2 regions of the Aerococcus viridans genome follow, and region 2 is predicted to be linked to the other one. Evidence: predicted binding sites of a transcription regulator. Region 2 holds the regulator's gene; the other holds the start of a gene.
What was found. Region 2 encodes HrcA, which represses chaperone genes, less so after heat shock. Its sites were predicted from a motif close to TTAGCACTCNNNNNNNNNGAGTGCTAA; they were not measured.
Positions count from the first base shown of each region.

Region 1: the regulator HrcA is predicted to act here: its motif matches at 13,518-13,544, upstream of AWM76_RS09505 (co-chaperone GroES).

Region 1 is NZ_CP014164.1:2,021,038-2,037,610, forward strand. Features, by position in the region: gene AWM76_RS11050 (helix-turn-helix domain-containing protein) at 57-392, shown strand; gene AWM76_RS09465 (transposase) at 308-1,198, shown strand; gene AWM76_RS09470 (ABC transporter substrate-binding protein/permease) at 1,385-2,905, opposite strand; T-box leader at 3,023-3,236, opposite strand; gene AWM76_RS09475 (NADPH-dependent FMN reductase) at 3,572-4,120, opposite strand; gene AWM76_RS09480 (argininosuccinate synthase) at 4,627-5,916, opposite strand; gene AWM76_RS09485 (ABC transporter substrate-binding protein/permease) at 5,978-7,522, opposite strand; T-box leader at 7,725-7,950, opposite strand; gene argH (argininosuccinate lyase) at 8,082-9,458, opposite strand; gene AWM76_RS09495 (amidase) at 9,666-11,159, opposite strand; gene groL (chaperonin GroEL) at 11,497-13,119, opposite strand; gene AWM76_RS09505 (co-chaperone GroES) at 13,180-13,449, opposite strand; gene AWM76_RS09510 (hypothetical protein) at 13,730-13,930, shown strand; gene AWM76_RS09515 (redox-sensing transcriptional repressor Rex) at 14,281-14,904, opposite strand; gene AWM76_RS09520 (ABC-F family ATP-binding cassette domain-containing protein) at 15,100-16,573, shown strand, end outside.
Region 2 is NZ_CP014164.1:1,169,800-1,186,372, forward strand. Features, by position in the region: gene lepA (translation elongation factor 4) at 1-1,189, opposite strand, end outside; gene AWM76_RS10965 (helix-turn-helix domain-containing protein) at 2,016-2,399, shown strand; partial or broken gene AWM76_RS05650 (IS3 family transposase) at 2,357-3,190, shown strand; gene dnaJ (molecular chaperone DnaJ) at 3,299-4,477, opposite strand; gene dnaK (molecular chaperone DnaK) at 4,568-6,394, opposite strand; gene grpE (nucleotide exchange factor GrpE) at 6,473-7,060, opposite strand; gene hrcA (heat-inducible transcriptional repressor HrcA) at 7,073-8,125, opposite strand; gene AWM76_RS05675 (M20 metallopeptidase family protein) at 8,374-9,561, opposite strand; gene ribF (riboflavin biosynthesis protein RibF) at 9,778-10,725, opposite strand; gene truB (tRNA pseudouridine(55) synthase TruB) at 10,743-11,654, opposite strand; gene AWM76_RS10415 (DNA-directed RNA polymerase subunit beta) at 11,905-12,096, opposite strand; gene murA (UDP-N-acetylglucosamine 1-carboxyvinyltransferase) at 12,112-13,416, opposite strand; gene upp (uracil phosphoribosyltransferase) at 13,513-14,148, opposite strand; gene glyA (serine hydroxymethyltransferase) at 14,269-15,489, opposite strand; gene AWM76_RS05705 (L-threonylcarbamoyladenylate synthase) at 15,561-16,573, opposite strand, start outside.

The DNA of each region.
Region 1 (16,573 bases), 850 kb from region 2:
AAACAAGTGTCATACGTATGGTATAATATATCTATAAACGCAAGGGGGATGAAAACATGTATCAAGGAATTGAGTGTAAAATCTATCCTAACGAAAAACAGCGTCAGTTAATTCATATGACCTTTGGTCATACCCGATTCATCTGGAACGAAATGTTGGCCATGTTGAATGCGCGGTACGAAAACAATCCTGACCTTCAAATGCTATCTTATAATGCGTTATCCTCTCTTATTCCACAAATGAAGAAGGAATATCCCTGGTTGCGTGAAGTTGATAGCGTAGCTGTTCAATGTAGTGTTAAACGCTTATCCGAAACTTTTGTTCGTTTTTTAAAGATTATTCAAAATACCCAAAATTCAAATCAAAGAAGAACACCAGACAGTCGTATTTAAGTACCATACGTGGCAACAACATTCGTTTTAATGATAATCAGCGGTATATCAAATTACCCAAATTAGGTTGGATAAAATGTAAGTCAAGTGTGCTTCATATTGAGAATGAACGCATAAAATCTGTCACCGTTAAATATACACCTAGTGGCGACTACTATATCTCCCTTTTGGTCACAAGCGATAATCAAGCAATGCCCAAAACAGGAAATGTAGTCGGTGTCGATTTAGGTGTAAGTGATTTAGCTATTACGTCTGATGGTCAAAAATATCAAAGTCAGCGACTACATTTGTCTTATAAGAAGCAATTACATTATTGGGAAAAGCGAATGGCCCGTAGACGTTTACAAGCCAAAAAGAACGGTGTAGCTTTAGCGGATGCGAAAAACTACCAGCAAGCCAAACGCCAAGTGGCCCGTATTCATCAACGTATCAAAAACATCCGCAAGGATTACATGCATAAAATCACAACCGATATGGTTAAAAGTTATGACGTTATCGTTCTAGAGGATTTAAAGACGACTAATATGATGAAAAATCATCAATTAGCCCGTTCAATCGCTGGCCAATCCTGGCGGATGTTTAGAACAATCCTAGAGGCAAAGTGCGAAATGTACGATAAGACATTTGTGGCTATTAATCCGTACAAGACAACCCAAAAATGTTCTAATTGCGGGTATGATAGCGGTAAAAAAGCGTTAAATATACGTCATTGGACTTGTATGAAGTGTAATATGCATCACGATAGAGATATCAACGCAGCTAAAAATATATTAAATATTGGCCTGGAACAGGCCTTAGTTAAATAGCTTAGACCGCTGTTTTGCTTTGAAATAAGTGGAACAAGTCATGAGTGTTCCTAGAAACACGCCATTTTAATGGCGCTGTAGTTCATATATAACTTAATGATAACTAGGTTTGCCATAAAGCTGAAATAATACCAATCAGAATTAAAAAAGCATCGCAACTAAGTGTTGCGACGCCAGTTCGTATAATTATTGAGCATATTTTTCATTCATTCGCCGTTCATAAACGTTTAATAATTTTGTTAGGGTGAAGGTTAACATAAAGTAGATAGCCATTGAGATGATTAGTGGAATGATACCATTAAAGGTAATCGTTGATACATTACGGGTTTGGAAGGTTAATTCCGCTACACCGATTGTAGATACGATAGATGATTCTTTAATTAAGGATACGAACTCATTCCCTAGTGATGGCCAGATAGATCTTAATGATTGTGGAAAAATAACTTTCCGCATCGTTGTCCAGTAGCCTAAACCAAGTGAGCGAGCAGCTTCAGCCTGCCCTTTATCTACAGAACTGATACCTCCACGGATAATTTCTGCAATATAAGCACCTGAGTTTAGAGATACCGCAACCAAACCTGATGTCATGGTTGACCAACCAAACATACCAGCAAAACCGAGGTAAACAAATAATACTTGAATCATTAGTGGTGTCCCACGAACTACTTCGATGTAAGCTTGAGCTATCAAATCGACTAATTTATTTTCCGATAAACGCATTAACGCTAGCGCTGCACCAATAATTAAACCAAAGAAAATAGCTGTCGCTGAAATGACTAAAGTTGTTTTTAAACCATTCACGAAATAAGGCGCATAAGCTGCCCAAGTCGATTGACGATTGTCCTCAATAATTTGGTAGGATTCCTCCAACCATTGGTCAATTAAACCTTGTTCCTGAGCGTCCGCAATGGATTTGTTGACTGCTGCTTGTAATGTAGGTTGGTCTTTTGGCATTGCTGCTGCCTTACCAGGATCTTGGATTGGTAAATTCGCTTCAATAACTGTTAAACTAGGATTTTCCGCCGCATACGCTCCGGCTACGTCCTCATCTAATAATACCCCGTCAACTAACCCCGAATCTAAAGCTGAAATGGAATCAGTCGTCGTACGCATTACTTGTACTTCTGAATTAGGGTAATATTCTCCAACTAATAACTGTTGTGTGGTCCCTTCACCAATAGAAATTTTTCCACCATTTGAAAAGTAGCTATCATCTGTAATTTCACTCACTTTGCTTTCTTGAATAACAAATGATTGACCAGAAACTTGGTAGATATCAGAAAAATCTACTGATTTAGCGCGCTCTTCAGTGGAAGTCATTCCTGCTAATACAATATCAATTTGACCAGTATCCAATGATGTTAATAAATTCGAAAACTCCATATCAACAACTTCAAGGTCTACGCCTAAGTCATCTGCGATTTTTTGTGCTAAGAAGATATCTAGTCCAACAACTTGATTTTTGCCATCTTTCAAAATAGAGAATTCAAAAGGTGCATACGTTGAGTTAGTCCCAACCCGCAATACCCCTCGGTCTTTGATGTCTTGGTATAAAGTGTCCTCTCCAGGTGCTGTTGCTTCACTGGCATCGATGGTAGATGCCGCTGATTGACCCTCTTCAGTTGCCAAAACGGGACTTTGACTCAACCCAACCATGGCTAGGACAAGTGTCATACAAACCAAGATAATTTGTTTCATATATTTCATGATTCTGCCTCCTCTAAAGCATTTTTCTCTTATATCAACATTTGCTTCTTATCAACTATTTAATTAGCTAACTTCAACTTTTACTATTTTAGGCAATAAAAAAATCCCCACCTCTATAACAGAGGCGGAGATCCACGGTACCACTCTAATTTTAGGGATGGCCTTCACCTCCCCTTACTTGAAATGGTAACGTCATTAGCGAAATGACTTACTAACAAAGGTTCAGTCATTTTTCTCAACAATGCGGTTCAATCATCCATTCTGTAAGGCCTCACACCAACGCCCCTCGCTATACCAGTAGATAATTTACTCTTTGTTTCATTGAATATTTATTAAAATAGTATGTGGTTTTACCACGTCCACTACATTATATTGACATGACCGTGTATTTGTCAATCACTGTCGGTTGAAATGTTGAAAAAGTATCAGTCGTTTTCAAGCATCAGAAAGCTTATTTGGTCTAGGTTTCCTTGCTTATAGCAGTTTTGTAGGTATTTTTTACATGAGATTTTCACGCAAAAAAGCTGACAAATTGAACGATCAAGTCAGCAATTATGCGTTTGGTCATCTATCACCGCGATGGCCTACAAAGAAGAGGAAGATGTTCCTTTCCAATAAAAAAAGACTAGCACGGGGCTAGCCTTCTTGGTTTGATTTATATATAAATTAGCCTACGAATTTAGCTGCGTATTCTGCGAATTGCGCACCAGCGCTTGCTAAGAATTGTTTAGAGTCTTCGTTAGTTACTTCACCAGTCTCCATGTCAGAAGTTTCAGATGTGTTGATGTAAAGTTCTGGTTGAGCCATAGTTTGTAAGTCTAAGAATACTAATGATTGACGTAATGAGTGATGCGCTAAAGTACCAGCAATACCAGAGATAGATTGAGATGCTACTAAAGCAGGTTTACCAGCCCATACGTTTTGACCCCAAGGACGAGAAGCGACGTCTAAAGCATTTTTCAATGCAGCTGGGATATTACGGTTGTGTTCAGGTGTTACAAAGATGATCGCATCTTGAGCTGCAACTTGTGCACGGAACTCTTCGTATTCTGCTGGAGAGTTAGCGTCTAAGTCTTGGTTATATAAAGGTAAGTTTGCGATTTCTAAAAAGTTAACTTCTGAACCTTCTGGTAAACCAGCAACGATAGCTTTCGCTACACCTTCAGACAAAGAGTTTTGACGGATAGAACCTACTACTACACCAAATTTTGTCATGTTAAAAATCTCCTTTTCAAATATTCTTAATTTTTTTATCTTACATGATATATCATAACACCTCGAATTCGAAATATCAAAAGTTAGCGCTTCGTATAACAAGTTTTTTATTGCGAAATGAAGATTTGTCACCCTTGTGATATGAATATCCCCACTATATCAAGGTTTTTACTTACAAATTGTAAGTTGTACAAAATGGACTATTTGCTCAAAGAGTACAATCTTTGTGTTTTATAACCTTTATCTTATTTAACAACTCACTTATTTTGCGCAAAAGTACACGAGCTCCCTCCACATAAAAAGCCAGAATGTGAACATGAATTCCGCAGCAAAATCCTGTTCAGTGTACCATTTCTTTGGATGCTCATTTTTATCTATATACAGGAAAAAGGACTGCACCAAAAGTACAGCCCCTCAATTCGGAAGAATATATGCATTTTAAGCTACGGACCGTTTCGCACTTAGCGGATATCGGGCTCGCCAAATTAGACTTGTCACGTACTTAGTTATCTTAACCATTCATTATTTCTTGCAACATCCGAAAAGGCACCTGGTTCTGTTGTTTCACCTTTGGCCCAAATTTGCTCAGCCATTGTACGTGCTGATTGTGGTAAACCAAATAGTTTGATGAAGCCTTCTGCATCATTTTGGTTGTAGATATCATCTTCACCAAAGGTTGCTAATTCATCTGAATATAATGAGTAAGGACTTGTCATACCTGCGTCGATGATATTCCCTTTATACAGAATCATTGTCACTGACCCGGTCACAGTTTTTTGTGTTTCGTCTACAAAGACTTGCAGTGCTTTACGTAATGGGCTAAACCATAAACCGTTGTAAACTAGGTCAGCGTATTTCAAGGCTACGCTTTGTTTGTAGTGTTGTGTGTCACGGTCTAAAGCGATTTGCTCTAATTTCTCATGAGCGTGGTAAAGAATAGTGCCACCTGGTGTTTCATATACCCCACGTGATTTCATCCCTACTAAACGGTTTTCAACGACATCTAAGATACCGATCCCATTGGCGCCACCAATTTCATTTAATTTTTCTAGTAAAGCGATTGGTGCTAATTTTTCCCCGTTTACAGCAATGGGGATACCTGATTCAAAGGTCACCGTAACTTCAACTTCTTGGTCAGGTGCAGATTGTGGTGATACCCCTAATTCCAAGATTTCTTCGTAGTTTGGTTTGTTGGTTGGGTCTTCTAAGTCTAACCCTTCATGTGACAAGTGGAATATATTTTCGTCTTTAGAGTAGTTGGTTTCACGTGTAATTGGTAGTGGCACGTTATGCGCTTCTGCGTAGTCAAAGGCTTGCTCACGAGACAAGATATCCCATTCACGCCATGGGGCGATGATCGTCATTGTTGGATCGAATTCACGGATGCCTAACTCGAAACGCACTTGGTCGTTTCCTTTCCCAGTACAACCGTGAACAATAGCGTCACAGTCTTCTAAATGCGCAATTTCAACCATACGTTTAGCAATTAATGGACGCGCGTAGGCAGTCCCTAATAAATAAGTCGACTCGTATTTAGCACCTGCTTGGATCGCTGGGAAAATGTAATCCGTAATGAATTCCTCACGCAAGTCTTCTACATATAATTTCGTCGCCCCACAGGCTACCGCTTTTTCTTTCAAGAATTCAAAGTCTTCTTCTTGACCAACATTACCAGTCATCCCGATAACTTCACAGTCGTTATAGTTTTCCTTTAACCAAGGAATAATCACTGAAGTGTCTAACCCACCTGAGTATGCTAGTAAAACCTTTTTAATGTCTGCTTTTGTTCTTGCCATAATGAATGCCTCCTAAATTTCTGTCTAAAATTTTCTATCTAAAATTTTCTAATTAAAATCGTTAAGCGTATTTTTGGTTCATCTTTCTCTCATATACATTCAAGACTTGCGACAAGGCATAAGTCATGATGAAGTAGATGATCATTGAAATAAATAATGGGACCACTGCTTGGTAAGTAATACTTGTTACCGCACGTGTTTGGAAGGTTAATTCCGCCACCCCAATGGTCGATACAATAGAAGATTCCTTGATCAAGGTGATAAATTCATTCCCCAGTGACGGCCAAATCGATCTTAATGATTGCGGAAAAATGACTTTCCGCATGGTTTGCCAGTAGCCAAGCCCTAGTGAACGCGCAGCCTCAGCTTGCCCCTTATCAACGGATTGAATACCCCCACGGATAATCTCCGCGATATAAGCACCCGAGTTCATGGATACTGACACCAAACCGGCAGTCATTGTAGACCAGCCAAAGATAGACCCTACACCAAGGAACATGAATAAGACTTGGATCATTAATGGTGTACCACGCACAAACTCGATATAAGCTGTCGCCAAGAATTTTAAAACTGGGTTATTAGTCAAACGCATAAGGGCTAAGAAAATCCCCAAGATCATACCGAAGAAGATGGATACCCCTGCAATAATCAAGGTTGTTTTAATCCCGTCCCAAAAATATGGCCAGTAGGTGGTCCAACCTGTTCCCGCGTTTTCACCAGCGATAATATCAAATGAGGCTTCTGTCCAAGTTTCGATTAAGCCTTGGTCATTCACATCTTCTAGAATATCGTTGATAGCTGTTTGTAAGGATGGTTGGTTTTCCGGGATACCAATTGATTTCCCTTGATCTTCAACCATGCCGTCTAAGTTAGAGTCAATAACGGTTAACCCTTCATTTTCAGCTGCATTGGCACCGGCAACCGTGTCATCTAGTAACACCCCATCTGCTTGGCCAGAAATTAAGGCCGCAATGGCATCCCCTGATTTACGCATGATCAACAAGTCTGGATTTTCAAAGAAGTCTCTCACATAACCCTCTTGTAATGTCGCTTCAGATACAGCAATGGTATGCGCGCCATTTTCAAATGAGGTATAATCTACAATTTCATCTTCTTCGCCTTCACGGATAACGATGGATTGACCAGATAATTCATAAGCATTTGAGAAGTCTATGGATTGGTCACGTTCTTCAGTTGCCCCCATACCAGCGATGATCATGTCGATACCTCCCGTTTCAAGCGAAGCGATCAACGACCCAAACTCCATATCAACAACTTCCAGTTCAACCCCTAATTGGTCTGCAATATATTCTCCTAGGAAAACATCAATCCCGACGACTTCGTTTTGACCGTCTCTTAAAACGGTAAACTCATAAGGTGAGTAACCAGAAGCAGTCCCCATTCTAAGCACACCACGTTCTTGAATCTCCGATAGTAATGTATCTTCACCTTCAACCTCAGCCGCTGCTTCAGGACCCGTCCAAGACGATGCGGAAACACTTTTGGCTGGTACAACAAGACTGATCAAGATGGCCAAAATAACCATCAAATTAAAACCCTTCAACTGCCATCCCACTTGATTTTTCTTCTTCAGCTGACTAAACATTTTCTTCAACCTCCTAGATTTTTCCTATAAAAAAAGCCCACCTCTCCTAAAAAGAAGAGGCGGACGAATATCCACGGTACCACTCTACTGTCGCGATTTTTGTCTATAAGCTTCCCCTTGTAAAAAACTAGACTTTCATCCAATCTTTATAAACAAGCTTTCATTTGTCGGCCCGGAAAATAAAAAAATCCGCCCCTTCAAATGAAGAGGCGGTTAATATCCACGGTACCACTCTACTGCTGACAAAAATACATCAACGCTTGATGACTTAACGCGCCTAACGAATTGAGCTACTTTTATATCTGATTAACTTACTTCACTCAATTATCTCAGCAATGCGGTTCACAATTCTCCTGACATAGACCTTCCACCAATCGTCTACTCGCTTTAGTCAGTACCCTTGTTACTCTTTGCTTCTATGATTTAATATTCAATTCTCATAAAAAAATAACATCTATCATTTATTTTTAAGTTTTTATCATTTTCTTTTAATTATTCTAATCGGTAATTTATAGAAAGTCAACCGGAAAAGTAAAATTCTTTTTACAAACTTTTTAACCTAGGAAATATTCGCTCGAACCCTTACGATTGCTGCAGTCACAGCTTCTGGCGCTGGCCCCCCAGCAACATTCCGGCGGTAAACACAATTCTTCAAATCGATGGCGTCATAAATATCGACATCAAATAATTCTGAGAATTCTTGGTACTCAGCTAAGCTTAATTCTTCCAAGCTCTTTCGGTTTTCCGTACAATAACCTACTAAATCTCCGGATACCTGGTAGGCATCTCTAAAGGCCATCCCTTTGTTGGTCAAGTAGTCCGCACAATCCGTAGCATTTAAAAAGCCAGTACCACATGCTGCATACATCACATCCTTATTGACGATTGTTGCTTCTAGCATACCTGGTAACAGAGTTAACATTGCTTTTACATGGTCAATCCCGTCAAAAAGCTGTTCCTTAATTTCTTGCAAGTCTTTATTGTAAGCAAGCGGCAGGCCTTTCATGATCGTTAACACACTCATCAGGTTGCCGTAAACCCGACCCGTTTTCCCACGCATTAATTCATGGATATCCGCATTCTTCTTCTGAGGCATGATCGATGAACCAGTTGAGAATGAATCCTTCAGGCTGATGAAACGGAATTCTTGGCTGGACCACATGATCGTTTCTTCTGCGTAACGGGACATGTGCATGGACATCACGGCTAAATCTGACAGGAATTCGATGGCATAATCGTTGTTGGATACCGCATCGATTGAGTTAACATATGGTGCTGTGAAACCTGCCACCTGGCCAGTTGTATAGAAAGGGTCAATTGGGTAAGTGGACGTCGCTAAGGCCCCCGCACCCAGCGGCATATCGTCCGCTACCCGGTCTGAAAGGTCCGCAAACCGCGATAAGTCACGGCTAAACATCTGCGCATAAGCCAATAAATAGTGGGCATAAGTGATTGGTTGCGCCCGTTGTAAGTGGGTGTAGCCTGGCATAATCGTATCCAAGTGTCCCTCTGCTTTTGTCAAGATAGCCTCAATCGCTTCTTGGGTTTTCTCGATAAAATCTTGCAATTCATCCAACACATAAATCCGCATAGCCGTCGCTACCTGGTCATTACGAGACCGACCAGTATGGACCTTCTTCCCAATTGTGCCAAGACGTTTAGTCAACTCAGCCTCGATGAAAGAGTGAACATCTTCTGTTGTAAAATCAACGGCTAAAGTCCCATCCGCATAATCTTGACGCATTTGTTCAAGCTCTTTTACCAAGCTATCCGACTCCTCTAAACCAAGAATCCCTTGGTGACCTAACATGGCCGCATGGGCTTTTGACCCACGAAGGTCAGCGTCCAACAAGCGATAATCTACTTGGATAGACTGGTTGAATTGATAAGCATCTTGTGACATTTCCTCGTGAAATTTATTAGACCAGATGGCCATAGCAATACACTCCTTTGATACATTGACAAATTTTTGTCTTTTCTAGTATTCGTTAATGAGAATGTTAACAAATAATGAGAAAATAACAAGCCTTTTTTATTTTTGGAAAAAATTCTGGACCTTTTCCTGGCGCGCAAAATAGGCCTGACCCTTGTGGGCAAGCCCTTGTTGATGGTGTGATTATTTTCTAGATGGCGGCATATTTTCCTACAAATTCACAATGTCTGTATCCAACAAGTCAGCTGCTTCAATCTGCTTAGCCAATTGCAATAGCAGGTATTCGTTTCCTTTGTTGGCAATAAATTGCGCCCCAATTGGCAGTCCTTCTTCATTTTTAAACATCGGCAGGGAAATCGCTGGTTGGCCGATTAAGTTGACAATCGACACATATGGCGAATAAGGGATTGATTGGCCAAAATGATCCCAAATAAGCTGTTGCTGGTCCTCTTGGCTTAACTGGTCGATGTCTTTTTCCGCTGCAAGAATTGTTTCATCGGCTTCAAAAATCCCATGTTTAGGCGCTGGTCCATTCGTTGTTGGCGTCAGCAAGAGGTCATAATGCTTGAATCCTGCTTCATAAATGGCTGCCCATCGGTCCCAGTCGCCAATCATTTGACTTAATTCCACCGCTGAAATTTTGTAACCAGACCGGTAAATCGCCCAAGTCAAGGGTTCCATATCCGCATCCGTTAACTCACGGCCAAGTGCTTGGGCAATACCCTCCATCATCACCGTTGTTTCAACACTGTTCATTTTAAAGTAAGACTTCATGACTTGAATCCGGTCCACTGGGTCCGCAACTTCAAAGACATCATGACCCAGCGCTTTCAACTGTTCGATCACCTGGTCTAAGACAGCCTGCCCCACTTCACTGATGGTTAATTGGTCATTCAAATCAGTCAGATAACCAATACGTAAGGGCCGGTCTAAATCCACCAATTGGTCTTCTTCGATTGTTGGCATTGGGAAAGGCGCCTCATATTGGGTGACCTGCAAGACCTTCAACAAGGTCCAAGTATCACGGACTGATTTTGTTAAGGCAAAAGGTACCGCAGCACCTTGCCAACTCCGGTATTGACCGGGACCAACTGGCATACGCCCACGACTCGGTTTCAAACCAATCAGCCCTGAATAAGACGCAGGCATTCGAATCGATCCGCCCCCATCAGAAGCATAGGTTAAAGGCACCATTCCAGATTTTAAGGCCGCAGCCGCGCCACCACTTGAACCACCTGGATTACGGTTGGTATCAATCGGCGAATTAACCGCGCCAAAAGTTTTAGAATCACTAATCCCTTTAAAACCAAATTCAGGCACGTTAGACCGACCAACCGCGATAAAACCAGCCTTTTCAACAGCTTGAACGAAATTGTCCGTTACCGTCGCCATGTTATCTTTGAGTAATATCGACCCACTCGCAGCCAACTGACCAGCTTGTGACTGGCCAAGATCTTTAATTAAAGTTGGCACCCCGAAAAAAGGTGGTAAATCCGCTTTTTCCTGCGGGGTCAATGTCGCTAAAAGCGCGTCATACTCATCCGCTTTGGCCAAAGCATCTGCGTCTTGACGCCAAACAACCGCATTTAAAGTCGGGTTCAAAGCCGTCATATTCTTTAAAGCAGCAATCACAACCTCCTTAACTGACAACTTCCCTTCTTTAATTTGTTCAGCATAGTAGCTCGCATCTTCTGTAAATAACATCATCAAACGCCCCTTCAACCATTCAGTATTTTTTCAGTTCAATAAATCCATAGCTTTATTATAATCAAAAGCCCTAACTGAAAGATAGGTTGAACTCTTACCTACAGAAAATGAATAAAAAAAGAGCCGCGACATCACTGTCACGGCCCCATAGTTTGTTATTTATAGGGTATTCGATTTCATCAGCCAATAATCGGCAGATCAATATCTCTTGCCCTAGTCGGGTTCGAGCCTCCAGAGAGGGCTGCGGTTCAGATTAGATTGTTGCTGACTTTGTCAGCCACTGCCCTAACCTTCCATCGTTCCTCTCTTGGCATCGGCTCTCTCACCCTGTTTTTTAATACATACCTGCACTTGGATCCATTGCTGGCATTTGTGGTTCAGGTTTCGGTTGGCTTGCAACAGCTGCTTCAGTAGATAAGATTAATCCAGCTACTGAACCTGCGTTTTGCAATGCTGAGCGAGAAACTTTTGTTGGGTCAACAATTCCTTCTTCAATCATGTTTACCCATTCAGAAGTTGCTGCATTAAAACCAATGCCGTCTGCTTGTTCTTTTAATTTTTCAACAATAACAGATCCTTCTAAACCAGCATTCTCAGCGATTTGACGTACTGGTGCTTCTAAAGCACGTAAGACGATTTGTGCACCAGTTCGTTCATCACCAACTAATGTTTCAGCTAATTCAGCAACTGCTTTTTTAGCATTGACGAAGGCAGTACCACCACCAGCTACGATACCTTGATCAACAGCCGCACGTGTGGCATTTAAAGCATCTTCGATACGTAATTTACGTTCTTTTAATTCTGACTCAGTAGCTGCACCAACTTTAACAACAGCAACACCACCAGCTAATTTAGCTAAGCGTTCTAATAATTTCTCACGGTCATATTCAGAAGTTGTTTCTTCAATTTGAGTACGGATTTGGGCAACACGTTGTGCTAATTGCTCTTTATCGCCCGCACCCTCAACAATAGTTGTTTCATCTTTTGTGATTACAACGCGGTTAGCAGAACCTAATTGGTCAATTGTCGTATCTTTTAATTCAAGTCCTAAGTCTTCAGTAATAACTTGACCACCTGTTAGGATAGATAGGTCTTCTAACATTGCTTTACGACGGTCACCAAAGGCTGGTGCTTTTACCCCAACAACGTTGAAAGTACCACGGATTTTATTTAAAACTAGTGTTGGTAATGCTTCACCGTCAATATCGTCAGCTACCAATAGTAATGCACGACCTTCTTGAACAACTTGTTCTAGAACTGGCAAGATGTCTTGGATATTAGAAATCTTTTTATCTGTTAATAAAATATAAGGATTTTCTAAAACGGCTTCCATCTTGTCATTGTCAGTTACCATATATTGAGATAGGTAACCACGGTCAAATTGCATACCCTCAACAACATCTAGAGAGGTATCAATTGATTGAGATTCTTCAATAGTGATGACGCCATCTTGGCCAACTTTTTCCATTGCTTCTGCAATTAAGTCACCAACTTCGCTGTCGCCTGATGAAATTGATGCAACGTTAGCGATAGCGCCTTTAGAATCTACAGGAACTGAAATTTCAGATAACCGATCTGACGCTACGCGAATTGCTTTGTCAATCCCGCGACGAACACCTACTGGGTTAGCACCAGCAGTAACGTTTTTCATACCTTCAGTTACAATTGCTTGTGTTAAAACAGTTGCAGTTGTTGTACCGTCACCGGCAATATCATTTGTTTTTGAAGCTACTTCAGCAACTAGTTTTGCACCCATATCTTCAAATTTATCTTCTAATTCAATGTCTTTAGCGATAGTTACACCATCGTTAGTGATTAGCGGTGAACCATAACTTTGGTCTAAAACAACATTACGACCTTTTGGTCCTAAAGTTACTTTCACCGTATCAGCTAATATATCAATCCCACGAACCATTGATTGACGTGCATCTTCTGAAAATTTAATATCTTTTGCCATTTATTCATTCACCTCATAAAATTTTATATTTTTATTAATCTGTAAATATTGATAAATTGACTAATCTACAATTGCGATAATATCGCTTTCTTTAATAATTAATAATTCTTGACCATCATATTCAAATGTTGAACCTGCATATTTTTCAAATAGAACGCGGTCGCCTTCTTTCAATTGTGATGTGAAATCTTCCGTATTCTCAGCAACTGCTTCAACAACACCTACTTGTTGTTTCTCTTTAGCAGCTGACGGTAATACGATACCTGAAACTGTTTGCTCTTTAGCCTCTTCAACTCTCACAACTGCGCGTCCGTTTAATGGTTTAATCATTTACATGTCCCTCCATTTAGATAAAATATTTGTCAAACCCAAGCTAAATTACTTGGTTTTTTTAGAGATTAGCACTCTCTTTGATTGACTGCTAACCTCTACATTTCCTATATTAAAACAATCAAATATGAATTGCAAGAGAAATGTTGACTTTTTTTGACCTATTTTTACCCACAAGTCGAAAACCTTGATTTTATGCGGAAATTAAGGTAATTTTATTAAGTGAAATCTAAGATTAACTTTGACTAAAATCAGACTAATCTTGAAGAGAGGAATGTAGTTGTTGAAATTAAAAGGACCAGTAATATTCTTATTACTATTCAAAGCCTTATTTATCTTTCTAGCGCTCAACTTTGCCATTCGTAGCGTAGAAGATACCGGTTGGGATTGGGCAGTATACCTAGCCATTGGTATTACAGCCTATGAAATGATGGATTTATTCAAAACGATTGGTATAGTACGGCAGTTAAAATCTAAATAACGACCTGAAAAATATCAATTTTTGATAAAAATTGCAAAGTATTTAACATCATTTTAGATCACATATGTGAAACTTAACAAACTTTCAGGCGATTTAAAACATACAGAATAGGCCGAGAAAAAACATCTCGGCCTATTCGCTTGTATATTTATATAGATTTTGAATCCTGCGACTATTTTATTCAACTGATTAATTAGTAAGGTAAAACTAAATTGCCAAACAAGAATGTCATTCAGGTTACCTTGCTATAATTTTCCAACTCAAACTTTTGTATAAATAAAGTATTTAACCACCGACACCAGCATCCTATACCGAATGCTTACATGATTGCATAATATACTAACAAGTCATTACGAATTTGTTGAGATGAAGTAGATCAATGTTTGTAATTCATTGGTGAAGTCTACATCCTGCACTCTGATGCTATCCGGTACATCCAACCTCACTGGCGTAAAGTTCAAGATACCTTTAATCTCTGCTTCTTCTAATGCTGGAATCATATTTTGGGCAACTGCTTCAGGTACCGAAAGAATGACCACTTCAATATCCATTAATTTCAATTGCTTCGTTAAATCCTTCATGTCATAAACAGGTACCCCATTGTGGACTGTTCCGATGATATCTTGGTTGATATCGAAAGCTGCGCCAATACGGATATTGTTTGATTTCTTGAAGTTGTAGTTTAATAAGGCATTACCAAGGTTACCAACCCCTACAAGGGCTACTGTTGTTAAACGGTCTTGGCTTAAAGTCTTACCAAAGAATTCTAATAAGGCATCGATATCGTAGCCGTAACCACGTTTACCTAAAGCCCCAAAGTATGAAAAGTCACGTCTAATCGTTGCACTTTCAACTTTTACTGCTTCACTTAATTCTGTTGAAGAAACGCGTGTTTTCCCCATGTTTTTGAATACGCGCAGGTAGCGATGGTATAGTGGTAATCTTTTGGCTGTTGCTTTGGGTATTTTACGCATGTTCAGTCCTCTTTCTTATTCTAAAATGATTTCTTAGACAGTATACCAAGTTTGTGAAATTAACACAAGAGTGCCTACTCACCAAATTTTAGACTATATTAAAAATTGCAATATTTTATAAAAAGTTTCCAAGGAATGCTCAAATCTTTTTGTGGTAAAATAATTAAGACAATAAATGAAAGGATCATGCCTATTATGATCATATTACAAGGTTCAAATCTATCTCGACGCTATGGCGTTGAAGTAATTTTTGAAAACGTACAAATGACTATCCAACACAACAGTCGAATTGCCCTGGTTGGCCGCAACGGTGCTGGTAAGTCGACACTATTAAAAATGTTAGCCAACATTGAAGCACCTGATGATGGCCAAGTGTCCTTGACTAAAGGAACAACTATTGCTTATATGGACCAACACACTGCGGTTTCTGGTGACCGGACTATTTACGAAGAAATGGTCTCTGTTTTTGAACCCGTTATTAAATTATTGAAAGAATCCGAAACAGCGGCCCTAGCCTTGGCTGACGAAGAACTCATGCAAGATGCTGAAGCCTATGAAGCTGCCTTAAACCGCTATGACAAGCTTCAAGAGGACTTGATTCGTTTTAACGCTTATGGTTACGAATCAGAAATCCGTATGGTCTTACACGGTTTCAAATTCTTCGATGAGGACTACGACCGTAAGATTTCGACGCTTTCTGGTGGCCAACGTACTCGTCTGGCTTTAGCGAAAATCCTACTAGAAAAGAAAGATTTATTGATTCTCGATGAGCCGACTAACCACTTGGATATTGAGACATTAACTTGGTTAGAGAACTATCTACCAAAATATCCTGGTGCCTTATTAATCGTGTCCCATGACCGGTATTTCTTGGATGCTGTGACCAATGAAACTTATGAAATGGCCCACCAAGGTATTCATTATTACAAGGGGAACTACTCTTTCTACTTGAAGGAACGCGTACAACGTGTCACCCTGCAAATGAAGGCCTACGAGAAACAGCAAGAAGAGATTGCCAAATTAGAGGACTATGTAGCCCGTAATATCGTTCGCGCATCTACCACGAAGATGGCCCAATCCCGTCGTAGGCAGTTAGAGAAAATGACCAAGATTGAAAAGCCAATGAATGATGAGAAATCAGCTCGTATCCAGTTTTCAGTAGCTGAACCTTCCGGGAACGACGTCTTACAAGCCAATAAGTTAGCGGTTGGTTATAGTCCGGACAATGTTTTAGCTGAACCCATTTCTTTCCAATTGCGGAAACAAGAAGCCATTGCCATCGTTGGGCCAAATGGTGTAGGAAAATCAACTTTATTAAAAACAATCATCAAACAAATCCCTGCTCTACGCGGTACCATCGACTATGGCGCTCATCTACAAATGGGTTACTATGACCAGGAATTAGGGAATCTAAATTCGAAAAAAGATGTCCTGCATGAATTGTGGGATGAACATCCGACGATGATGGAGCGGGATATTCGGACAATTCTTGGATCTTTCCTATTTACTGGAAACGACGTGACTAAGTCCGTTGCCACCCTTTCTGGTGGGGAAAAAGCCCGTCTTGAATTGGCTAAACTAGCACTTAGACATGACAATTTCTTGATTCTTGATGAGCCGACCAACCATTTGGACATCGATTCTAAAGAAGTCTTGGAAAATGCTTTGA
Region 2 (16,573 bases):
ATGGGTTAGCCACCTCAACCATTGTGCCGTCTGTTTTATGAACATGGTAAATTACCGATGGTGTTGTCGCAATCAAGTCAATATTGAATTCACGTTCAATACGCTCTTGGATAACGTCCATATGTAACATACCTAAGAAACCACAGCGGTAACCAAAACCTAAAGCTTGAGAAGATTCCGCTTCGAATTCTAATGAAGCATCGTTTAATTGTAATTTTTCCAAGGCTTCACGCAAGTCAACATAGTCTGAAGAATCCACTGGATATAAACCACAATAGACCATTGGGTTCATTTGTTTGTATTCAGCTAATGGTTGGGTTGCAGGATTGGTCGCTAAAGTGATCGTATCCCCAACCCGTGTATCTTGGATAGTCTTAATAGAGGCAGTAATATAACCAACGTCCCCGGCCATCAAGTAGTCACGCGGAATTGGTTTTGGTGACATAATCCCAACTTCAGTAACATCAAACGTTTTCCCATTTGACATGATTTGAATTCGGTCACCATTACGGATAACACCATTTTCCACACGGACACTCAAAACAACCCCACGGTAGGCATCGTATACAGAATCAAAAATCAAAGCTTGTACAGGTGCTTCAATTTCACCAGTTGGTGCAGGTACTTTCTCAACGATTTGTTCTAATAACTCATTGATACCGATGTTGGCTTTAGCTGAAGCTAATACAGCATCAGAAGCGTCTAAACCAATCACGTCTTCAATTTCTTGTTTCACTTTTTCTGGATCAGCTGCCGGTAAGTCAATCTTATTGATGACTGGTACAATTTCTAAATCATTTTCAACAGCTAGGTATACGTTAGCAAGTGTTTGGGCTTCAATCCCTTGTGCTGCATCCACAACTAATACGGCCCCTTCACAGGCTGCCAAAGAACGTGAAACTTCGTATGAAAAGTCTACGTGTCCTGGTGTATCAATTAAATGGAAAATATAAGTTTCCCCATCGTTCGCTTTATATTCTAACTCGATGGCATTCAACTTAATCGTGATACCACGTTCTTGTTCAAGATCCATAGAATCTAACATTTGGTCATGCATCTCGCGATCAGAAACCGTCCCTGTATTTTGTAGGATGCGGTCCGCTAAAGTAGATTTACCATGATCAATGTGCGCGATGATGGAAAAATTTCTGATTTTTTCTTGTCTGTCTTTCATTTCTTGGATATTCATTTTCCATCCCCCTCTTATTTTCAGCAATTATCATTATAGCAAAATTACCCCACTACCACAACATTTTGCCCGCTTTAAGATCAACAAGTCCATCTGTAGTAATAAGTAAATGCTAGATTGAATTTTTCAGCTATTTTTCGAATAAAAATCAGTTGAAAAGTATGGCATCCTAGCCTTAATAAAGTTTCTGTACCAATTAATATAGTGAATGAATTCAAATTCATTTAAATGATGTTGATGAATTTCCGATGACCAATTGAAAGTAGCTAAGAAAGCCCTCACTATTAGCGACGATAGATTCTATCCACTGGCAATAGGAGGCCTCCTTCAGATTTTAAGCCCCAAAACTAAGCCCTCCTAAACGAATAACGAAAAAAAAGTAGCACCAGTCAGATTGATATGCTCCCCCTAAAGTAGACACTTAAAAAAGAAAAATTACTTTAGGGGGATTTTTATGCGTTCAAACAGTAAACATACAACTGAAGAAATCGAAAGATATATTTTGATGTATCTGAATGAAGGAATCAGTTTCAAAGAATTAAAAGAAGCCTATGGTTTATTAATTAATTGGACGTCCTTTTGGGATAAAGTCTTAAGATACCAAGAGCATGGAATTAGTGGGATTCAAGTTAAATCTAAGTACAATAAATATAGCAAAGAATTTAAGGACTTAGTTGTGAAAGAATATTTAGAAGATAGATTACCTATAGGTCAGCTAGCTGTTAAATATAATATCCCAAAAGTTGATACTGTCAGGAGCTGGATAAACAAGTATACTAAAGGGGAAGAAATGAGGAGCTATTCTCCAAAATCCGAGGTGTATACGATGACAGATAAAAAATCAACACAAGAAGAAAAAATCAAAATAGTCCAAGACTGCCTAGCTAATAGTTTATCTTATAAAAAAACTGCTGAGAAGTATCAGGTATCCTACAATAACGTGTATTCATGGGTTCAAAAATATAAGAAGCATGGTCCTGACGGACTAGTAGATGGACGAGGTCGCGGCAAACCAAACTCTGTTCAAACGGAAGAAGAAAGAATCCGGGCTGAAAATGCAGCTTTAAGAGCACGAAATGAGTATCTAGAAACGGAGAACGTAGCGTTAAAAAAGTTAGAAGAAGTGGAAAGAGAGTTGATGTCACGCAAACGAGGTATGAAGCGGAATACCAAACGATCAAGAAACTACAAAAAGAAGGATACAAAGTAATCCATCTCTGTGATGCTTTGGGTGTGAGCAGAGCGGGTTATTATAAGTGGTTGAAACGCAAGCCGACTGCGTCGGAAAAACGGCTTCGAAAGCTTGTTGAATTAATCCTTCAAGTCTATGAAAAGCATAAAGGTATTTATGGCTATCGTCGAATAACTATCTATCTGAACTACTTCATGAACGCTAAAGTAAACCATAAGTGTGTCTATCGTTTGATGAAATTACTGAACTTGAAAGCTGTTATCCGTCGGAAACGATATCGTTACAAGCCCCACAATCCTGCACATATCGCCGATAATGTCCTCAATAGAGAATTCCGAAAGGACTATCAATCGATGGAAGTCTTATTAACCGATGTGACTGAATTTAAGTATGGAGAGAACGCCAAAGCTTATCTTAGTGCCATATTGGATTATGGCGAAAATAAGATCGTAGCCTTTAAACTATCGAAACGTAATGATAATGCCTTAGTTCGTGATACAGTTCGCCAAATTGAAGACAAGATTATATCAACCCAAACGCTTATTCATAGCGATCGGGGATATCAATACACGTCATACGACTTTAATAATTTTGTGAAGAAACATCAACTCACCCACAGTATGTCTCGTGTGGGGAAATGCATTGATAACGGTCCAATGGAGAACTTTTGGGGAATTATTAAAGAAGAAATGTATCGGCTGAAGACTTATGTGAGCTTTGAAGAATTAGAGAATGATATTAAACAATATATTGGGTTTTATAACACTCAACGGGTGACGTTAAAAATGGGCTTAAGCATTCCGGCATAAAAAAAGCCATGGATGAAAAGTATCATACATGGCACAAAAATTTTGTTTATTTACCTGTCTACTTGACAGGGTGCAGTTCAGATCGACTAGTGCTACTTTTTTCATTTATTAAGAAAATGCGTCTTTCAATTTATCAAAGAAACCTCTGTCTTCTTCACTTACTTCGTCTTTTGAAGCTTTAGCGAAAGCTCTCAATGAAGCTTTTTGTTCTTCATTTAGATTCTTAGGTGTAACCACTTTAACAGTTACTATTTGGTCACCATTTGAATTACCATTTAATTTAGGTGCACCCTTACCGCGTAGACGGAATTTCGTACCTGTTTGTGTACCAGCTGGCACTTTCATCGATACTTTACCGTGAACAGTTGGGACTTGAATTTCAGCACCTAAAGCCGCTTGGGCGAAGTTAATTGGTAAGACATAGCGGATTTCTGCCCCTTCACGCTCGAATATTTCAGAAGGTTTCACATGGAAAACGATATACAAGCTTCCTGCTGGTCCATTATTTTTACCAGCATTTCCTTGCCCGCTTAGACGCATGCTTTGACCATCTTCAACACCGGCTGGTACGTTAACTTTCACTTTATGTGTTACAGTTTCACGTCCAGCACCGTGGCAGTGGTGGCAAGCTTGGTCGAATACTTTCCCTTTACCTGAACATTCATGACATACAGATTGAGAAACCACACGACCTAATGGTGTTTGTTGGTAAACTTTTTCAACACCAGAACCAGAACATGTTGGACAGGTATGCACTGCTGTACCTGGTTCAGCACCAGATCCTTCACATACTGTACAGTCTACTTCACGACGGTAAGAAATCGTTTCTTCCGTCCCGAAAATAGCTTCTTCAAATTCTAGGTCCATATTGTATTGTAAGTCATCACCTTGTTGCGGTGCATTAGGGTTAACCGTACGGCCGCCTCCACCGAAGCCACCACCGAAACCGCTGAAGCCTCCGCCGCCTCCACCAAAGAATTGCTCAAAGATGTCTTCAAAGCCAGAGCCGCCGTAAGATTGGTAACTACCACCACCAAATCCGCCGCCTCCACCGAAGCCACCGTCAGTAGCTGCGTGACCGTATTGGTCATAGGCTGCACGTTTTTGGTCATCACTTAAGACTTCGTATGCGTCAGAAATTTCTTTAAATTTGTCTTCCGCATCCGCTTCTTTGTTGATATCTGGATGATATTTTTTTGATAATTTTCGATAGGCTTTCTTTATTTCATCCTTACTTGCGGTCTTTGACACGCCAAGGACTTCATAGTAGTCTCTTTTTTCAGCCACACTGTACTCCCCCTTGAATCATGCGTTATGCAGTCCATCATAACATAAGAAACCCCGCCCTCATAGAAGACAGGGTTTGAAACTTATGGATTATTTATCGTCGTTAACTTCCTCGAAGTCAGCGTCTACATCGCCATCATTGTCTGAAGAGTCGTCTGCGCCTTCTTGACCTTCAGCTTCTTGCGCTGCTTGTTCGTACAATTTGACAGTTAAAGCTTGAATTTTTTCATTTAATTCATCTTTCTTAGCTGTCATTGCTTCAACATCGTCAGCTTCTTGCGCTGCTTTCAATTCATCTTTAAGCGCGTTAGCTTCGTCAAGTTCAGCTTGATCAACTTTACCTTCTAATTCACCAGTTGTTTTTTCAACTTGGAAGATTAATTGGTCAACTTCGTTTTTAAGATCTGCTGCTTCTTTACGTTTTTTATCTTCTTCAGCATTCGCTTCAGCATCTTTCATCATACGATCGATTTCTTCGTCTGTTAAACCTGAGTTAGATTGGATGGTAATTTGTTGTTCTTTACCAGTACCTTTGTCAGTCGCTTTAACATTTACGATACCGTTTTTATCGATATCAAATGTTACTTCGATTTGAGGCACACCACGTGGTGCTGCAGGAATATCTGTTAATTGGAAACGACCTAATGTCTTGTTATCTGCGGCCATTGGACGTTCACCTTGCAATACGTGTACATCTACAGCAGGTTGGTTATCAGCTGCAGTTGAGAATACTTGTGATTTAGATGTTGGGATTGTTGTGTTACGGTCGATTAATTTAGTGAACACGCCACCCATTGTTTCGATACCTAATGATAATGGTGTTACATCAAGTAATACCACGTCTGTAACGTCACCTGAGATAACCCCACCTTGGATTGCAGCACCCATAGCTACTACTTCGTCAGGGTTAACTGAACGGTTAGGCTCTTTACCAGTTTCAGCTTTAACCATGTCGATAACAGCTGGGATACGAGTAGAACCACCAACTAAGATAACTTGGTCAATATCTGATTTAGATAAACCAGCATCAGATAAGGCGTTTTTAACTGGTTGTTTTGTACGTTGTACTAAGTCGTAAGTTAATTCGTCAAATTTCGCGCGAGATAAAGTAACTTCCAAGTGAAGTGGACCTTCAGCACCAGCCGTAATGAATGGTAATGAAATTTGTGTTGACGTTACACCAGATAAGTCTTTTTTCGCTTTTTCAGCAGCATCTTTTAGACGTTGCATAGCCATTTTGTCAGAAGAAAGGTCAATACCGTTTTCTGATTTAAATTCAGCGATTAAGTAGTTTACGATGGCGTTATCAAAGTCGTCCCCACCTAAGTTGTTGTCACCAGAAGTAGATAATACTTCAAAGACACCGTCACCTAATTCAAGGATTGAAACGTCGAAAGTACCACCACCAAGGTCAAATACTAAGACTTTTTCGTCTGCGTCAACTTTGTCTAAACCGTAAGCTAGTGCGGCTGCCGTTGGTTCGTTAACGATACGGTCAACTTCTAAACCAGCGATTTTACCTGCATCTTTAGTTGCTTGACGTTGTGCATCGTTGAAGTAAGCAGGAACAGTAATAACTGCGTTTGTTACTGTTTCTCCTAAGTAGTCTTCAGCGTAACCTTTTAAGTATTGTAAGATCATTGCTGAAACTTCTTGAGGTGTATATTTTTTGCCTTCAACTTCTACAGTGTAGTTGTCTTCACCAATGTGGCGTTTAATTGAAGCAATCGCGTTAGGGTTTGTTACCATTGAACGTTTTGCTACCTCACCAACTTGGCGTTCGCCATTCTTGAATGAAACAACTGAAGGTGTTGTACGGTTACCTTCTGGGTTAGGGATAATTTTAGGTTCGCCACCTTCTAATACAGAAACTGCAGAGTTAGTAGTACCTAAGTCAATTCCGATAATTTTTGCCATAATAAAACACGTCTCCTTTTTTAATTAATCTATCAATTTAAATGAATTTATCTGTGGTTATAATATATGTTAAATGAATTATTGTGCAATAGAAACCATCGCAGGTCTTAGTACACGATCTTTTAATACATACCCTTTTTGGAAAACAGCCACTACTTCTTCAGCTTGCTGTCCTTCTTCAGCCGGTACCGCACTCACAGATTGGTGGAAGTTTGGATCGAAGATTTCACCTTTAGGGTCAATGACTTCAACACCTTCCTCTGATAAAGCTTGTAATAAGCTTGCGTGTACCATTTCGATACCTTTCACTAATTGCTGAGATGACTCATCATCCTTAGCTAATTCTAAAGCGCGTTCCAAGTTATCGATAGCTGGTAAAATACTCTTAGCTAAATTCTGAGATCGATACTTTGAAGCAGCTTCACGTTCATTTTGGTTACGACGGTGCATGTTTTGAATTTCAGCAGATAGACGCATAATTTGGTCATCTTTAGCCGCTAATTCAGCTTGAAGAGAGGCTAATTCGCTATCTTCTTCAGTTACTGTTTCAACTTGCTCGTCTTGAACGTCAGTTTCATTGACTTCTTCATTGATTTCTTCATTGATTTCTTCATTGATTTCTTCATCAACATTTAAATCTTGTTGTTTGTCGTCCATTTTTGTCAATTGATAGACCTCCTAAGATTTATAATAATTGTCCAGGTATCTAACCATTTCTTTTGAAATACTTTGGAAAAGCTGCGCCATACGAATGTAGGACATACTTTCCGGACCGAGTACCGCAAAAGTGATTAACTTACCTGATTTTACAGTACCCATGCTAGTAGACATTAAACTCATATTCTCCAATGTCGGATCTTTAAGTTCCTTACCCACCCTCACTTGGATACCTTGGTCTGTGGTATTAATCAGTGAAGTAATCACTGATTGGTCCTCTAGTAATTGACTTAATTGTGCAATACTAGTCCCATTAGCTGAATCAGCTAATGAAGAAAATAAATAATTTTGACCATTTACCCTCATGCTATCACTATTGAATTGATTCATAAACCGGTGAATCAAAAGATTACTGTCTTCATCAGACCGGTTCATTTGCTCAATATCTTTTAAATAGTGTGTTTGCAGCCTTTCAATCACCGTTGCAAGCTCAAGGCCCACAAGTTCTTGATTCATAATCACTGCAATACCCTCAATCAATTCCGGTGTAACCACCTCGTTGAATGTCACAATTTGATTGCGAATGACACCTTTATCCGTCACCAATATGACCATTGCTTGGTCAGCGGTTAAAGACAATACTTGAAAATTGGCCAATCGTTGCCTTGTAATATCTGGCCCCATCGAAATAACGGCGCTTTCTGAAAGCGAGGCTAAAGTCGCAGCCGTTTTTCGAATCACTTGACTCAAATCGTTATAAGGATCGTGGAATATCTCTCTAAGTAAAGCATCTTCCTCTTCCTCGAGCTCTAAATCAATCAATCCGCCATAATATGGCATGATGTGATTAATATAGTAACGATAACCCGCCTCAGCTGGCACTCGTCCAGATGATGAATGGGTTTTGGAAATCAAGGATAAATCTTCAAGTCTGGCTAATTCATTACGTATTGTAGCAGAACTTGCGTTTATTTCTTGATGTTGAGATAAAGTTTTCGAACCGACTGGTAATTGATGTTTTGAATAATGATCAATTACCGCCTGTAAAATTAAACTTTGTCGTTTTGTTAACATCTTATCACCTCATTAGCACTTAACAACTCTGACTGCTAACATGTCTATAATATAGCACCTATCATTTCTTTTGTCAAGAATAGTCAAACTTTTTTTTGACTTTTTTTGACTTTTGAATCTTCATTCAAGATTTCAAGCTTTTGGAACTGGTTAGGTTGGCTATTTTACACAATAATTCTATAAAAAAAGACACCAAACTATTTGTAATAGTGCGGTGCCCTTTCGATTGGCATAATTTTTCGATACCCTTATTTGTTGTCACGTAACCAGTTAGTTGCTGATGTTGCTAAGGTAGCAGATCCAACAATTAATGCTTCTTCGTTGAATTGTACTAATGGGTGGTGAACAGGGTATACTTCGCCATTGTCATCTGGTAATGGACAACCAATGAAGAAGTATGTTGATTCTGGCAATTTGCTAGCAATGTGTGCGTAGTCTTCAGAAGCTAAGTATGGTGGTACGTTCACCACGTCATATTTATCATCTAAAGCTTCTTTAGCAGAAGCCATCACTTGTTCAGCCATTTCTTCAGAGTTGATTAATGACGGACAGTCAGCCAATACTTCATATTCAGTTTCAGCACGGAATGCTTTACCAATATGTTCAACGATTTCTGGTAAACGTTTTGAAACGTGTTCTGCTGATTCTGGGAATAATGAACGAGAAGTTCCTTCTAAGACTACTTTATCAGGAATCACGTTGATGGCACCACCTGGCGCATTGATGTAACCCATAGATAATGACGCACCCTTGTTAGATGGTAATTCTCGAGCTAAAATGCCATTCGCACCATTAATGATTTGGCTAGCCACAAAGACTGGATCGATACCGTTGTTTGGCATTGCACCATGAGCACCTACACCTTTAATAGTGATACGAAAGTTTAAAGCAGATGCTAAAGCCTCTTTTTTGTGGATCTCAACGTCCACTTTGTCACCATTTGGCCACATATGCAATGCCATACCAGCGTCTGGTACTGGGCTTTCTAAAATACCTTCTTCAACCATTACACGTCCACCATTTAAAGTTTCTTCTGCTGGTTGGAATAAGAATTTGATTTGACCTTCTAATTGGTTTTCGTTTTCTTTCAACATTTTTAAAACCATTAGTAAAATAGTGGTGTGCATGTCATGACCACATAAGTGTCCATTTTCATTTTTAGATGTACATGCTGATTGAGATTTTTCGGTAATGGCTAAAGCATCCATGTCTGCACGTAACAATAAAGTTTTACCCTTAGCAGAATCACCCAATGTACCTGTAATTCCGTATGTATCACCTACGTTTTCGTATGCAATTCCAAACTCATCAAGTTTTGATTTCACAAGTTTAGTTGTTTTTGGTAATTCGAAACCAACTTCAGGGTTTTCGTGTAAATGACGACGAACCTTTACTGCATCATCAAAAATTTCTTTAGCACGATCCAAATATGCCATTTTGACATTCCTCCAATATTTTTTATTTCCTATTCCATTCTACTACTATTCTAAAAATTGTCTGATCGAATCTATAAAAACGATTAACTAAAAACCTTTTATATCAACGCTTCCCATTTTCTTGATTGTACTTGCACACTTTTTGTCAAAAAAAACGCCAAAGACAAATCCCTAGCGCTCATTTCAAAGTCATATTTTACATATTTTGCAAAAATACTATTTTTGCAAACTTTCTAAATAATTTTCAGCATCAACCGCATCCTGATCCATTTGTTTAATCAACCCTTCAATTCCATCAAATTTAAGTTCAGGTCTAAGGTATTTATGCCAATAAACCGTTACGTATTCACCGTAGATTTCCCCTTTAAAATCTAAAAGATGGATTTCTACTGTACGCTTGCGGTTTTCCCCGAAGGTAATATTAGTCCCAATTGAAGCAACACCTGGGTAGACTTGCCCATTCAACAACATCTCAACCACGTAGACACCCTCAACTGGAATCAATGATTCTGCTGCAACCATTAAATTAGCTGTTGGATACCCTAGCTCACGGCCGCGTTTTTCTCCATGAACAACGATCCCGTCGATTGAATAGATATAGCCCAGTTGTTGGTTAGCTTTGTCAATTTGACCAGTATTCAAGTCATGGCGAATTTCAGTTGACCCCACCTTGCTGGTATCTTCCGATAATTTATTCACTTCAATAATGTTAAAACGACCAGCTGCATGGCTAGCTAAGGTCCGCATGTTGGCGATGTCCTTTTTGCCGTAGGTATAGTCAAAACCCGCTACAACCGATTTGGCATGCAAACCTACCATATATTGGTCCACAAATTCTTGCGGTTTCAAGGCTGCGAATGATGACGTTAATTGCGTGACATAAAGGTAATCCACCCCAAGTTGTGTCATTAATCGTTCTTTCTCGGCTAAAGTAGTTAAATAAGTCACCCCTTCAGGATGGATTTGTTGGTACATGATCCTTGGTGCCATATTGAAAGTCATCACAGCTAGTGGTAATTGCAAACGGTCAGCCTCATCACGAGCAGCTTGAATAACCGCCTGGTGACCTCTATGGACCCCATCAAAAAAACCCAAGGCTAGGACAACATCGCCCCCATAGATCGTTGATTGTTCAAAAGGATGGTGTAAATTTATTGTTTTCATTTAGTATCGTCCAATCTTTAAAACATTTTACTTGGTTTTATTTTACCATCTTTATTTGGATGGACATCATAAAGCGCCTTTAACTTGCTGTCGATATAAGCCGTCACCGGTAATTGACCTCTTAAATCAGCCGGTAACGTCGCTAATTCTAGGACTGACCCATTTTCCACCAATTTCACTAAGTGGCTGTCCTCAGCCGGAACCTGCCAAACTGGATAGGCTGTTAAGGCCGATTCAACTGGCACCAACCAAGTATAATCCTCAGCTTCAACTGCCTCTGCTAATTGTGATAGGGTCAGACAATCTTCCCTTGAAAAAGGGGTTGATCCGTCCCGAGTTAGGCTAGTCATCGTCGCTGGTACCCCTAGTTTTCGCCCTAAGTCGCTGGCTAAAGTGCGGACATAGGTCCCTTTGCCACAAACCACCTCAAAAGCAAAAACTTGCTTGCCGTCCTCAAAACGAGATGGACCCACTAACTTGAAGTCGTGGACAAATACCGGGTGTTCAGGTCGTTCAACCTCAAGGCCTTCACGGGCATACTCATACAGGCGTTTCCCTTTGACTTTAATCGCCGAATACATGGGCGGTATTTGGATGATATGACCTGTTAATTCATGCATCAATGCTTGAATCTGGTCATCTTTAAAAGGATTGGCTAAAGATTCTTCAGCAATCACTTCACCGTCTAAATCTTCAGTTGTCGTTGCAAATCCTAGTGTAATTTCGCCAGTATAAACTTTGGTTTTGTCCATCAACAATTCAACCAATTTGGTCCCCTTACCTAAACAAATCGGTAAAACCCCATCAACATTAGGGTCTAAAGTCCCTGTATGGCCAACTTTCTTCATTTTTAAAATCTTTCTTACTTTAAATACACAGTCGTGACTCGTCATGCCACGTTCTTTCCATAAAGGCAAAATGCCATCCATAAACTCACCTCATATCTAGCATATTGTAACATATGACCCACTAAAAAACTGATTCAAATTGTGGCGAATCATTATTTGAACCTGAAAAATCCTAGTCCAAAAATAAGGCGATCTTAAAAAAGACCTCGTCAACCAGTAGTTGGCTACGAAAGTAAACACCTGTTGCTAGTTAGCTTGACTATCCACTTGTCATTTTCATATAAAAAAAGAGGTGATAACAGAATCACCCCTCAAATTGCTTATAGTCATGTTAACGTATAAATGAGAAGACATGGTTCCAGCTAGCCGGGTTTAAGAAATTGAAGGCTGATTGGTCAGACGATATGCTGTATCCAATCAAACCACCGATAATGAATAGTAGGAAGCCCACAATCACTAACAGTAATCCCCAAAATAAAATCTTCTTCCATGGGTGGTTGATATATTGATGATAATATTTCATAAAGTCACGACCATTCTAATCTAGTAAACTAGCAAGCTCTGCGTCTGTTTTACCATCCACATCCACGCGAAGTACATTTGCGCCTAAGGCTTGTAATTTCTTGTCGAATGAGTGGTAACCACGGTCTAAGTATTTCAATTCAGACACTTTGGTCATCCCTTCAGCCTTCAAACCAGCCAAAATTAAGGCTGCTGCTGAACGTAAATCAGAAGCAGCTACTGCTGCCCCTTGCAACTTAGCAGGACCGTTCATAATAGCTGTATTGCCGTTAATATTAAAGTTAGCGTTCATTCTACGCAATTCTTCTAAGTGCATAAAGCGATTTTCAAAAACAGTTTCTTCCATTTCTGAAGTACCTTCTGCTAAAACTTGGGCAACTGTAAATGGTGATTGAATATCAGTCGGGAAACCAGGATATGGCAAAGTTCTTGCTTTTGTTTGATGCAAAACGGTAGAACCTTGCACACGGACACCAGACACGTCTTCAGTAATTGTCGCACCTAATTCTTTTAATTTAGAAATCAATGGTTGGTTGTGTTCTGAAATCGCGTCTTCAATGTAGACATCACCTTCAGTAATGGCTGCAGCTACCATAAATGTTCCTGCTTCAATACGGTCAGGGATGACAGAATGTTCAGTTCCTTCAAGGCTTTCAACCCCACGGATTTTAATCGTATCTGTGCCGGCACCTTGAACGCGACCACCCATTTTATTGATAAAGTTGGCTAAATCAACGATTTCAGGTTCGCGAGCAACGTTCTCAATGATTGTTGTCCCTTCAGCTAATGCAGCAGCCATCATAATATTTTGTGTTGCCCCAACACTTGGGAAGTCTAAATAAATGTTGGCACCCACTAATTTATCAGCGCTTGCTTCAACATAACCTGCTGTAGTTGTTACTTTGGCACCTAAAGCTTCAAATCCTTTAACATGTAAGTCAATTGGACGCGAACCAATAGCGCAACCACCTGGCATAGCAAATTTAGCGTGACCATAACGAGACAATAATGGCCCCATTACAACAATCGAAGCACGCATCTTGCTAACAAGTTCAAATGGTGCTTCAGTGGTTAGACCACTAGAAGCGTCAACGATAATTTCGTTGTTTTCTTCATCGAAATCAACTTGCGCATTTAAGTTACGCAATACATCGTTCATTACATATACATCTGATAGTAATGATGCGTTGGTAATGCGACTCTTCCCTTGTTCTGCTAATAAAGTGGCTGCTAATAAAGGTAAGACAGCGTTTTTTGCACCATCAACCCTTACATGCCCTTTTAATTTACGACCACCCTTAACAATCATGTTTTCCGTCATTTTTATTATCACCTATCTAATATTAATTTATTTGTTTTAAATGTTTATGCTTTGTTTTGTATATCAAGAGTAGCATATACATGTAATTGATGACAATTATAAGGTACCAAACAGACGGTCACCAGCGTCACCAAGACCTGGTAAGATGTAGCCATCTTCGTTTAACTTCTCATCTAATGCACCGGCAAAAATATCAACTTCTGGGTAAGCATCTTGTAAAGCTTTCACACCTTCTGGCGCTGCAACTAAACATACAAATTTGATGTTTTCTGCTTTAACATTACGTTTCACTAGTGAATCAATAGCCATGATGGCAGATCCACCAGTCGCTAACATTGGATCTACTACGATTACTTCACGTTCTTCAATGTCTTGAGGCATTTTGAAGAAGTACTCTTGTGGTTGTAAAGTTTCTTCGTCACGGAACATACCAATGTGACCTACTTTTGCTGCTGGCATCAATAACAGCATCCCATCAACCATTCCTAATCCAGCACGTAAAATTGGCGCAATCGCTAATTTTTTACCAGCAATAACATTTTGAGTTGTTTTAACTAAAGGTGTTTCAATTTCAATTTCTTCCATTGGTAAATCACGCGTTACCTCGTAACCAAGAAACATTGTAATTTCATTTACCAATTCACGGAAACCTTTAGTCCCTAAATCTTTATCACGTAACATAGCCATCTTGTGTTGCACTAAGGGGTGATCAATTACAACTAATTTACTCATGAATATTTACCTCACTTTTAAATTTTATGCAGCCAATTAATTTTGCTCAAACTCTAGATATTATATAGGACTTGAAAGTCTAGCGCAAGTAAGCTAGGCCTTCAAGTCCTTTAAATGAGATTATTTTAATGGAATTGCTTCAGTTAAGGCTTTAACAGATGCACGAACATCAGCTCGAACAGCCTCATCTTGAGGATTTTTGATGATTTTAGCAATCAATCGAGCTACTTGTTCAGACTCCGCTTCTTTAAAGCCACGAGTGGTAATGGCAGGCGTCCCAATACGGATACCGCTTGTCTTAAATGGACTTAAAGTTTCATTTGGAATAGTATTTTTATTTACAGTAATCCCAACTTCATCTAAGATAGTTTCAATTTCAGCACCTGTCACGTCAAAACCGATGACTTTTAGTAATAACAAGTGGTTGTCTGTTCCACCAGATACCATTGGAATACCTTCTTCATTGAAGACTTTTTCAAAGGCTTTGGCATTTTTGATGATTTGTGCTTGGTAGTCTTTAAAGTCGTCTTGTAAGGCTTCGCCGAAGGCAACAGCTTTGGCAGCAATCACGTGCTCTAAAGGTCCGCCTTGAATGCCAGGGAAAATAGCAGAGTTTAATTTCTTACCGTAATCTGCGTTAGCAGTTAAAATCAAACCACCGCGAGGGCCACGTAAAGTTTTATGCGTTGTAGAAGTAACAACGTCTGCATAAGGAATTGGATTTGGGTGTAGACCCGCTGCAACTAAACCAGCAATGTGAGCCATATCAACCATAAAGTATGCACCAACTGCTTTAGCAGTTTCAGCGATTTTTTCAAAATCAATCGTGCGCGCATAAGCTGAAGCACCGGCAACGATTAATTTAGGTTGGTGCGCTTTGGCTAAGCGGTCGATTTCAGCATAATCAATATATTCTTCATCATTTGTGACATTGTAAGCAATAAAGTTATATTTCTTACCAGAGAAATTTACTTTTGACCCATGAGTCAAATGCCCACCATCAGTTAAATTCATCCCTAAGACCAAATCGCCCGGCTCTAAGAAAGCGTCATATACGGCCATATTGGCTTGTGAACCTGAATGTGGTTGAACATTTGCGTATGCTGCACCAAATAATTCTTTAGCGCGGTCAATCGCCAATGTTTCAATTTTATCTACGACTTCACAGCCACCGTAGTAGCGTTTACCCGGATACCCTTCTGCGTATTTATTGGTTGCAATTGATCCCTGCGCACGTCGTACATCCTCCGATACCCAGTTCTCGCTTGCGATTAACTCAATCCCATGTTGTTGGCGGTCCATTTCCTCATCTAATAAATCAAAAATAATGTCGTTACTCATGCATCTGCCTCCAGCTTTATTTTTTGATAATATTCCTTGGGGTCTACCTTATCCAATTTATTTATCTAGGTCTATTCTACCACGGTTGAACTCGCTTTGATCAATCGATTGCGATATGCCCCATTTTTTTCTGTATCAGGATACAATTCTACGACAATTTGTTGAATATTTTCTTGGTCATCAAACGTTCTTAAAGCTGCGAAAAGTTGTTGTGTAGCGGTTTCTATTGTCGGTCCCAGTGATACAATCGAGGCAACTGACGTTTTGTACTTTTCAAAATTATTTTCACTAGTTGCTAATGCCACCTTGATCGATTGACTAGATAGATTAGCTAGCACATTCGACATTTTGTCAGACGAAACGGCCATCACAGGTTGGTTAGGACTGTAGTGAACATATTTCATACCTGGTGCTTTTGGCGCCTCATCCGCGTTATTGGCAATGGTCCCGCCAATATATATCGGCATGCCTGTCACCACTTCAGCTAGCATGGTCTTGGTGATGTATCCAGGTCGCAAAATGATTAACCCTCTTGAATCTGTCAGGTCTAAGACCGTAGATTCAACCCCAATGCGAGTTGGTTCAGCATTCACAACGCCACCAATGACCCCATCAAAGTCATGCATCACATGAGCAACTTGGGTTGGACTCGGTTTACCCGAAATGTTAGCTGATGGGCCAACGATTGGAAAGCCAGTTGCGCGAATTAAATCACGCGTCGTTTCGTGATCAGGTAAGCGAATCCCTACTGTATCCATGCCACCAGTTACGACACTTGGGAAGGTATCTGGTTTAACAGGTACAACCAAGGTCAAAGGACCTGGCCAAAATTGTGTTGTTAATTTTTCAATTAAGTCATGTCTCTCCGGGTCATTATCAATCATATAGTCAAAAATATCTTCTGGATCAGCGATATGGACAATCAAAGGATTATCGCTTGGACGGCCCTTTACTGTATAGACTGATTTAACAGCATCCGCATTATTGGCGATAGCCCCTAGACCAAAGACTGTTTCAGTTGGAAAAGCTACTAATTGGCCATCTTGCAGTAAGGCTGCGCCTTCATCAATTTCACTTGCTTGAA